3 regions of the Rahnella sp. RcJ3 genome follow, and region 1 is predicted to be linked to each of the others. Evidence: predicted binding sites of a transcription regulator. Region 1 holds the regulator's gene; each other region holds the start of a gene.
The links. Region 1 encodes CRP, which controls carbon source genes, mostly activating them, when cyclic AMP is high. Its sites were predicted from a motif close to ATGTGANNNNNNTCACAT; they were not measured.
Positions count from the first base shown of each region.

Region 1 (3,164 bases):
TAGGGTTTGGGCAAATTGAAGAACAGACCCAGACTGCTGCCAATCGCCAGAATAATGCCCAAACGTGCGGCATTACGCAGTGCCACGGATTTGAAGGAAAGATAGCTTTTCAGCGCGGGCCAGAAGGGCAAACGCGGCTGGGTGTTCATCAGGTCACGTTTGTACAACGGCCGCTGTGTGCGTAACAGACGGGCAATGCGGCTGAAATGGTAATAACAAAACTGACCTACCGGATTGTCCGGGTTGCGCGCGGCGATTTTCTCCAGCGCGGTCAGCTCATTGGCCATCGTAAAGCGCCCGGATAAACGGTGATAAAGAATATCGTCGGCAATCACCCGAAGACGGGTGGAAATCACCTGTGCATTTCGGCGGATAACCGCTTCGGCATGGCTTTCCTCCACCAGTTTCTGCACTTCTTCCGGCTGATGCAGGCTCACTGTAATGTGCTCCTGCAAATCGAGCGCCACCTGAAAACGCTGAAACAGCCGCTTATGGTGATGATGATGTCCGTGCTGGGGCAACATGTGTAATTGCTGATAAAGCAGGGCAATCAGGTCGATAACCTGCTGCTGGCGGGCTAGCAGTGGGGGTAACGCGGTTTCGGGATCGGTGTGTTGCGTCAGCAGGCTGTACTTGGCTTCGAAATAATCCGCGAGTTGCAGATAGAGCTGGCTGAGTGTTTCGCGCATCGGCTGTTCTTCCGAAATACGAAACCACGCCCAGTTAAACAATCCGTACCAGGCTGTGCCAGCGGCGAACAACACCGGGGCCTGCCACATCGGGCGCACGCCCACCATACTCAGCGTGAAGATAGTCGCCACCAGCGCACCGGGCAGCAGGCGCGCATGCAGCGGGCTGATTTCACCGGTGACGCCGAGCAGTAACGCCAGCGACAGCATGATCAGCGGCAGCGGTATATGCCAGCTTTCGAGCATCAGTTGCAGCAGAAGGCTGCTCACGGCAAAGAGTGAACCGCCGACGAGCAGGCGTTTGAAAAAGCGTTTATGCGGGGTATCCAGACCGGCGATGTTACAACAGGCCGGGCAGAGGGAAAACAGCAGGCCCATTTGCAAATTGCCAAACAGCCAGCAAATGCCAACAGGTAAGCACAACACCAGCGTCTGGCGCAGCGCGTAGTTCACTTCAGGATGGTAAAACAGTCTTCGCCATAGCGTCATGGGTAAAGCTTAGCCCATAAAAAAGGCGCGACAGTGTTTTGCCGCGCCAATTTTTGAGGGATTAACGTGTGCCGTAAACGACAATCGTTTTACCGTGTGCGGAGATCAGGCTTTGATCTTCCAGCATTTTGAGAATGCGTCCGACTGTTTCACGTGAACAACCGACGATTTGGCCAATTTCCTGGCGGGTAATCTTGATTTGCATCCCGTCCGGATGGGTCATTGCATCAGGCTGTTTAGCCAGATTGAGCAAGGTTTGAGCGATACGACCGGTAACGTCAAGGAAGGCAAGGTTGCCGACTTTCTCTGACGTCACTTGCAGACGGTTGGCCATCTGCGCGGAGAGACGCATCAGAATATCCGGGTTAACCTGAATCAGCTGGCGGAATTTTTTATATGAAATTTCAGCCACTTCACAGGCAGTTTTAGCACGTACCCAGGCACTGCGTTCCTGACCTTCTTCGAAGAGTCCCAGCTCACCGATGAAGTCACCTTGGTTAAGGTAGGACAGTATCATTTCCTTGCCTTCTTCATCTTTAATCAGGACAGCAACTGACCCTTTCACGATGTAGTAAAGCGTTTCGGCTTTTTCACCCTGGTGAATCAGCGTACTTTTAGAAGGATACTTATGTATATGACAGTGAGACAGGAACCATTCAAGAGTCGGGTCTGTTTGTGGCTTGCCGAGAACCATTTGCTATTATCCTCTGTTGTTATCGCTGCCCAAAATCACAGGGCTCAGAGTTCCCTGTACGGCACTTCAAATCCAAAGCGCCCTTTCAGCATATAACTCTCCAGAAATGCTGCAAGCGGATGTCGGAGTGCAACAGCCTGTTTATTGCTGTCATCACCGTGGGTTCTGTACTTAAACCGCAAAAACCGTCACCGCAATTTACTGGAAAGTATGTTTCGGCTTTGTTTGTAGCACAGGTTTGAGATGCTGTCTTCTGTTGTCTCGCTTCAGCATGATGGCGATCGGGTTACGTTGCCAGATTTTAGGTGAAAGGGTACTCTGAGAGCAGATTTCGACAAGTTTATTCACCGGGAGAATAGTTCATGCATGCACGTGTCAAATGGGTTGAAGGACTGACATTTTTAGGTGAGTCTGCATCGGGTCATCAGATTTCAATGGATGGAAACGCGGGTGATAAAGCCCCAAGCCCGATGGAAATGTTACTGATGTCCGCAGGGGGGTGTAGTGCAATCGACGTGGTGTCAATTTTGCAAAAAGGTCGTAATGACGTGCGTGATTGTGAAGTGAAGCTGACCTCACAACGCCGCGAAGAAGCGCCGCGTCTGTTCACTCACATCAATCTGCATTTTATCGTCACCGGTAAGGATCTGACCGATAAGATTGTTGAACGTGCGGTCAGCCTGTCTGCCGAAAAATACTGTTCTGTGTCTCTGATGCTGGGGAAAGCAGCCACAATCACCCACAGCTTTGAAGTGATTGCAGCCGAATAAAGTTTACTCGATCTTCTTGCCTTCCATCAGGCGCTGCACCAGCGGCGCCATGATCAGCTCCATCGCCAGCCCCATTTTGCCGCCCGGCACCACCAGTGTTTTGATGTGCGAGATAAACGACCCTTGCAGCATGGCCAGCAGATACGGGAAATCGATGTCATCCAGTCCCTGAAAATGAATCACCACAAAGCTTTCATCCAGTGACGGAATGGCTTTGGCGGCAAACGGGTTCGAGGTGTCGATGGTGGGTACCCGCTGGAAATTGATGTGTGTGCGGGAAAACTGCGGCGTAATGTAATTGATATAGTCATCCATCGAACGCACGACGGAATCCATCACCGCTTCACGGGAATGCCCGCGCTCGCCGGTATCGCGCACCAGTTTCTGGATCCATTCGAGGTTGACGATAGGCACTACGCCGACCAGCAGGTCGACCTGCGCGGCAACGTCAATTTTGTCCGCCACCACACCACCGTGTAACCCTTCGTAAAACAAAATATCCGTCGGTTCCGGCAACGCCTG
Region 1 covers NZ_QSNX01000014.1:100,450-103,613, forward strand. The annotation lists gene DXU84_RS18250 (YccS/YhfK family putative transporter) at 1-1,178, opposite strand, end outside; gene crp (cAMP-activated global transcriptional regulator CRP) at 1,240-1,872, opposite strand; gene DXU84_RS18260 (OsmC family protein) at 2,235-2,642, shown strand; gene DXU84_RS18265 (phosphoribulokinase) at 2,646-3,164, opposite strand, start outside.

Region 2 (3,164 bases), on a different contig from region 1:
GTCAATCATTTCAGCTTGCATCATTTGCTCTCTTCCAGTTCTTCTGGTCGGGGATTACCGGCATAAAACCACCCTTTTCTTCAGGGCAGCACACCGGAATAAAGACCGAGAAAACAGCGCCGCTCGGCGGATTATCGGACACTTCAATGGTTCCGCCCGCATGGCTGACATAGCTGGCAACCAGATGCAGTCCCAGCCCGTGATCGCCTTGCGTTTTGGATGTCACCCCCAGCGCAAAAATCTGTTCGCGCCGCTCCTGCGCAATCCCGATGCCGTGGTCAGCGACTTCAATCACCAGCTCATCCGTGCCGGAAACGACATACACTTCAACCGGCCCGGCATCACTGCCGCGCAGTAACGTGGCTTCGATGGCGTTATCCAGCAGGTTGCCGATGATCGACATCAGTTCAGTTTCACTGAGCGCAGCAGGCAGATACGTTAATTCACAGGCAGGATCGAATGTGAGCTCAACACCTTTTTCCCGTGCACGGGCATATTTTCCGAGTAATAAACCGCACAACCTTGGCGAGCAGAACCGCTCTGAAACGAAATCCAGCAATTCCTGCGCACTTTCAGACTGGGCCTCGATATAACGAATCGCCTCGTCGTAGCGTCCCATATGCAGCAGGCCAGCGAGCGTTGCCGTCCAGTTGAGCTGTTCATGCCGCATCACCCGCAGGTTATCGGCATAGCGCTGCACCTGACTTAGCTGGATGCTGAGCCGGTCGATATCGCTGCAATCGCGAAAAGTGATCACCCAGCCCTGAAGCTGGTCTTCCAGCATGATCCGCACCCGACTGGCAATCACGGTCAGGTTATTGAACAGACAGATTTCATCGTGAATGTCTTTTTTCAGCATGACCTGCGGGTCAAAGAAACTGACCGGCGCAATCACCTGCCTGAGCGGCTGACCACGCAGTTCACGGGACGGCACGTCAAGGTTGAGCAGCTTTTTGGCCGCCTGGTTGATGACCGCCACGCGGGAGTGCGCATCAATGGCGATCACCCCTTCGTAAATCGACTCCATCAGCGCCTTTTGCTGACGCACCAGCAGGCCGATTTCCCGGGGCTCCAGCGCAAACATCTGTCGTTTAATCGAACGTGAAAAAAACCATGAAAAGGTAAACAACGCCAGCAGCAAGGTAGCGGCCGCCAGTAAAATGCGGATGGCTTTTTCAACGGTCAGGCTGTTGATGTGGCTGGTGAGATAGCCGACAGAAACGATACCCATCACCTTGCCTTGCGCGTTCACGATCGGTGCTTTACTGCGCAGCGACAGCCCGATCCCACCCAGCCGGATGGTGGTGGTGCTTTTACCCGCCAGCACTTCTTCGTTGTCCCCTCCGACCAGCGTTTTTCCGACGCGGTCAGCATAAATCGAATGAAACAGATGTATCGCTTTACCATCGCCGATCACCATATAACTGGCATCGCTGTGAGCAGAAATATTCCTCATTAAACTGTTAATTGCTGAAATGTCCTTATTTTCAACTGCGGTAATTAATGAGGGAATAAGTGCAATTTCCTCTGCCTGAACTTTTGCACGAATACCCATATCTTCATATAACTGACGTTCTATATCGTGATAGTAATAAACACCTGTCAGCGAAAAAAGCGCCATAAATAACAGAACAAGATAAACAAAAAGCTTTATCTGAAAAGAAGGACGGAACCGCATCGGAGAACCTATCGCCAGACCGTGATATTAACAAACAGTATGTGAAGATTATCATTCTCCGGTATTTCCGTCAGAATGAAGGATCAAAGTTGCGAGGCATGCCGCAGAACACCTTCAGGCACCGCAAGCCTCTGACGGCACAACACATAATTCACAACAGCTATTTCACGATAAATTAACAGTAATATTATAATTACAAATAACACCATAAAAACCACGAGAAAATAAACGCATCACGCGTTTTTAAATTAATTAAAACCATAAAAACCTTTCGCTCCTTTAAAATACCCTGTCTAATTTGCGGCACTTCACATATTACCGGTTATTATTCCTCTTACACTCCCTGCACAAATTGACACAGGGGATTCATCATGAGTACAACCGACGACACTTATTCTGTTCCCGCGGGAGTTTCTTCCGCAAAACAGCTCTCATTAAAAGAAAAATGGTGGCACATTCTCGACACCTGGAAAATCGGCATTATTCCGTTGCCGCTGTTTGCCATGGCGGGGTTGCTTATCGCAATAGATTGTCTCGACGGCAAACTGCCGAGCGACATCGTGGTCATGGTCGCCACGCTGGCGTTCTTTGGATTCGCCTGCGGCGAATTCGGCAAACGTCTTCCTTTCATCGGCAAGATGGGCGCGGCAGCGATTTGCGCCACGTTCATTCCTTCCGCGCTGGTCTATTACGGCCTGCTGCCGGATGTCGTGGTGGAATCCACCACCAAGTTCTATAAAAGCACCAACATTCTGTATCTCTACATTTGTTGCATCATCGTGGGCAGCATCATGAGCATGGATCGCAAAGTGCTGATCCAGGGTTTCATGCGTATTTTCTTCCCGATGCTGTGTGGCGAAGTGGTCGGCATGCTGGTCGGGATGGGCGTGGGTCTGTCGCTGGGCATGGAACCTTTTCAGATTTTCTTCTTCCTGATCCTGCCGATTATGGCCGGTGGCGTCGGTGAAGGAGCGATCCCGCTTTCCATCGGTTATGCAGCCATCCTGCATATGGATCAGGGCGTGGCGCTGGGTCGCATTCTGCCTATCGTGATGCTGGGCAGCCTGACCGCTATTGTCATTTCCGGCTCGCTCAACCAGTTAGGTAAACGCTATCCGCATCTGACCGGCGAAGGCCAGCTGATGCCGTCCTCCAAAAATGCCACCGCTGACAGCAGCAAGCTGAGCGGCACCGGTGGTAAAACGGATGTCACCACCATCGCGGCAGGCGCCCTGCTGGCCGTTCTGCTGTATATGGTGGGCATGCTGTTACACAAACTGATTGGTCTTCCTGCACCGGTCGGCATGCTGTTTGCGGCCGTTGGCCTGAAACTGGCGCACGGCGTTTCACCCCGCCTGCTGGAAGGCTCTCAGGTGGTGTACAAATTCTTCCAGACTTCCGTCACCTACCCGATTTTGTTCGCCGTCGGCGTGGCCATCACACCGTGGAATGAACTGGTCGCCGCATTCACCATTTCTAATCTCCT
Region 2 covers NZ_QSNX01000003.1:109,219-112,382, forward strand. The annotation lists gene DXU84_RS05345 (response regulator) at 1-21, opposite strand, end outside; gene DXU84_RS05350 (sensor histidine kinase) at 11-1,678, opposite strand; gene DXU84_RS05355 (2-hydroxycarboxylate transporter family protein) at 2,050-3,164, shown strand, end outside.
Region 2: a site for CRP is predicted at 1,975-1,992, ahead of DXU84_RS05355 (2-hydroxycarboxylate transporter family protein). Genes of this name have one in related genera too.

Region 3 (3,164 bases), on a different contig from region 1:
CCAGGCCGTATGGCCGGACAACTGTGCAATAAATGGCTGAACCAGCTGATAAAACGTCAGTGCTGCCGACACCGGATTCCCCGGCAAACCGCAGAACCAGCTGCTTTCCAGTTTACCGAAAGCAAAAGGTTTGCCCGGTTTCATGGCAAGTTTCCAGAAACCAATTTCACCCAGTTCATCCAGGATCTGCTTCGTGTAATCGGCTTCACCCACCGATACGCCACCGCTGGAAATCACCAGATCGGCAAACGCATTGGCTTCTTCGAAGGCTTTACGCAGCGCCAGGGGATTATCGCGAATAATGCCTAAATCCAGGACGGTACAGCCCAGTTGTTCCAGCATCAGGCGCACAGCGAAACGGTTGGTATCGTAAATCTGCCCCTCCTGCAAAGGCGTTCCCACCGGTTGCAGTTCATCGCCGGTGGAGAATACGGCGACTTTCAGCGGTTTCCAGACCTTGACGTGGGTGACGCCCAGTGAGGCCAGCAGCGGTAATTCTGCCGCACCGAGCCGTACACCGGCAGGCAGCACGCTGTCGCCCTGTTTAATGTCGTCTCCGGTCAGGCGGATATTCTGGCCTTTTTGCGCTGTTGCAGTGAAACGTACTCCTGCATCTGAAACTTCAGCCTGTTCCTGCATGATTACTGCATCGGCACCGGCGGGAACTGGCGCACCGGTCATGATGCGGATACAGGTTCCGGCAGGCCATTCGCCATGAAAAGGCGCACCGGCAAAGGCTTTGCCCGCGACCGGGAACACCGCGCCGTCGTGCAAGTCTGTGCAACGTACGGCATAGCCATCCATTGCGGAGTTATCAAAAGGTGGCACAAAAACCGGTGAAAGCACCGGTGCGGCGGTTATGCGGCCTGCGGCGCCAGCAAGTGGCAGGGATTCGGCCTCCTGACTTGTTTTAGGCGGTACACAGTCGTGCATTTTATCCAGCGCTTCGTCAAGTGAGATCAGACCGGCAGTATTGAATTCCATAAAAAATCCTTAGTCATTCGTCCCGGCGTAGCAGGTATTTTCAGCGGTGCCGGGCAGGGAAATGGAGCATGCGCATAGTATGACAGAGAAACGCAGCGAACCAAAAAGCGCCGAAGGCGTAAAAATTCTGCGCGGATTCCTGAAAAATTGAGATCGATCCCAAAATTAACAATGTAACGCAGGTATTATAGTTACCGTTATTTGTGACCTTCGTCACATAACTGTCATATAAACAGGAATAACCGGTGCTTAAAAAAAATCGCCATCAGGCCATCCTTCAGTTGGTTGAACAACATGAAGTGCTACAGGTAAGCGAACTGGCACAATCGCTGGATGTAAGTCTCGAAACGATCAGACGCGATCTGAGTGAAATGCAGGACAAAGGATTGATTTTACGCCGCCACGGACGTGCGCGTCGTCTGGCCGCTCAGCCTGAAACATCCTGGCTAAACAGTTTGCAGCGTTGCCCGCAGCTTTAAACGCAGCAACGAAATAAGAAAAGGGAAGGCTTTGATGCCTTCCCTTTTTTATGCGTGTGATTCAGAGACCTGAATTAAAAACGCCCCTGGATCCCAATATGGCCGACGTAGCCTTCCATATCGCCGTCAAACCCTTTGACGTATTTCACATCAGCATACACCGAGGTATTCGGTGCGAGTTGCGCCGTCATGCCCGCGCCGGTCTGCCAGTATTGATCGGAAAAATCCGTTGTACTGACATCGATTCCGCCGACATTGATATCCGGTGAATCCGAGAAATTACTCAGTACGTCGGCGGTCAGGTAAGGTTTGAATTTTTCACTGGCTTTATCTTCTGCCTGGTCGCGTAACAAACGCAACCCGGCACGCGCTGTGCCCTGATTGACAGAAACGCCAGAGATATCAGAAATTTCATCGCTGAAATCTTCTGAATTCAGATACTGATAAATGATCTGCCCCTGAGGTTCGATTTTCCAGTTGGTGCTGACGGCATAGGGTTGACCTGCTTCAGCAGAAAGCAATACGCCGTAGCTGTCCTGTTTCGTATCATGCAGGCTCTCATACTGGTTACGATACCAGGTGAACTGGCCGACAAGGTCAACGTAAGCGCCATCTTGTGCATATCGGGTGTAATAGCTGCCAACGCTGTAGGCATCACTGCGCACTGAGCCAGCATCCGCACTTTTCCCCGCCAACGTGCGCACCTGATCCTGCGTGTCGGTACTCTGGTTGCCCAATGTCGCCATGATGCCAGCGTGGACGCGTGTGCCGTTTTTCAGTTCATCCTGATATAAGTCGGTTCCGAATTGCGCGAACCAGTAATCACTGTCGTACCCAAAACGTCCCGCATCGAAGGAAGTGTGTTCTCCGCCGGTTCTCGCCCATGCGCGATTGTTGTAGCCTTTGCCATAGGTTTCTGTATCGCCCATACGCTCGTGCAGCGTGCCAGCAATACGCATGCCATAATACAAGTTCAGATAAGGTGCTGCGATATAACTGGGGATTTCGCCACGGTAAGTGTCTGGTGTAGCCGGGGCAGGCGCAGGAACATCCGGTGTCGGATTATCTGGCGTTGGGACATCAGGAACCGGCGCGTCAGGTGTTGGGATTTCAGCGCGCAGATACCAGTCATTCATATCGCCGGTGGCATCCTTGCTTCCTTCAAAAAGATAATAGTCGTAAGCGCCGATACTGACGCTGTTTTCCAGACTGAACAGGCCATTATGACGGCTGGCATCATCAATCTGAGCGACACGTATTCCGTCGTTAATTGTCTGTGCTGCCTTACCCGACGCAGAGATATGTAATCCGAACTGCCCGGACGCGTTGCCCGTAACATGAATGAGATCGCCAGTGCTGTTTCCCTGCGCATCCTGCTCCAGCGACGTATTCATAAAGAACGTACCCTTGCCTGACAGATTGTGCGTTTCCAGCGTTTTATAATCACCTTGTCCGGAAAACTGAACGCTGGCGTTATTCATGTTGAGTGAGTCGATGCGCGAGGAATCGGTCATCAGCCACTGACTGTCCTGAGCATCAATATTAATCGTACCGGCAGAAGCAGAAGAAAATTCCGTGCCATTCATCGCGCTGCCTTGCCAGGTTGAGTTAAGCAAATTGAGCGTCAGCTGGCTGGCGATCGGGTCTTCATCTGCGCTTAGCGCAATAAGGTTACCGTTAATGATGCTGCCGTTGCTGGCG
Region 3 covers NZ_QSNX01000003.1:301,653-304,816, reverse strand. The annotation lists gene moeA (molybdopterin molybdotransferase MoeA) at 1-984, opposite strand, end outside; gene DXU84_RS06155 (DeoR family transcriptional regulator) at 1,230-1,463, shown strand; gene DXU84_RS06150 (autotransporter outer membrane beta-barrel domain-containing protein) at 1,538-3,164, opposite strand, start outside.
Region 3: a site for CRP is predicted at 1,186-1,203, ahead of DXU84_RS06155 (DeoR family transcriptional regulator). Genes of this name have one in related genera too.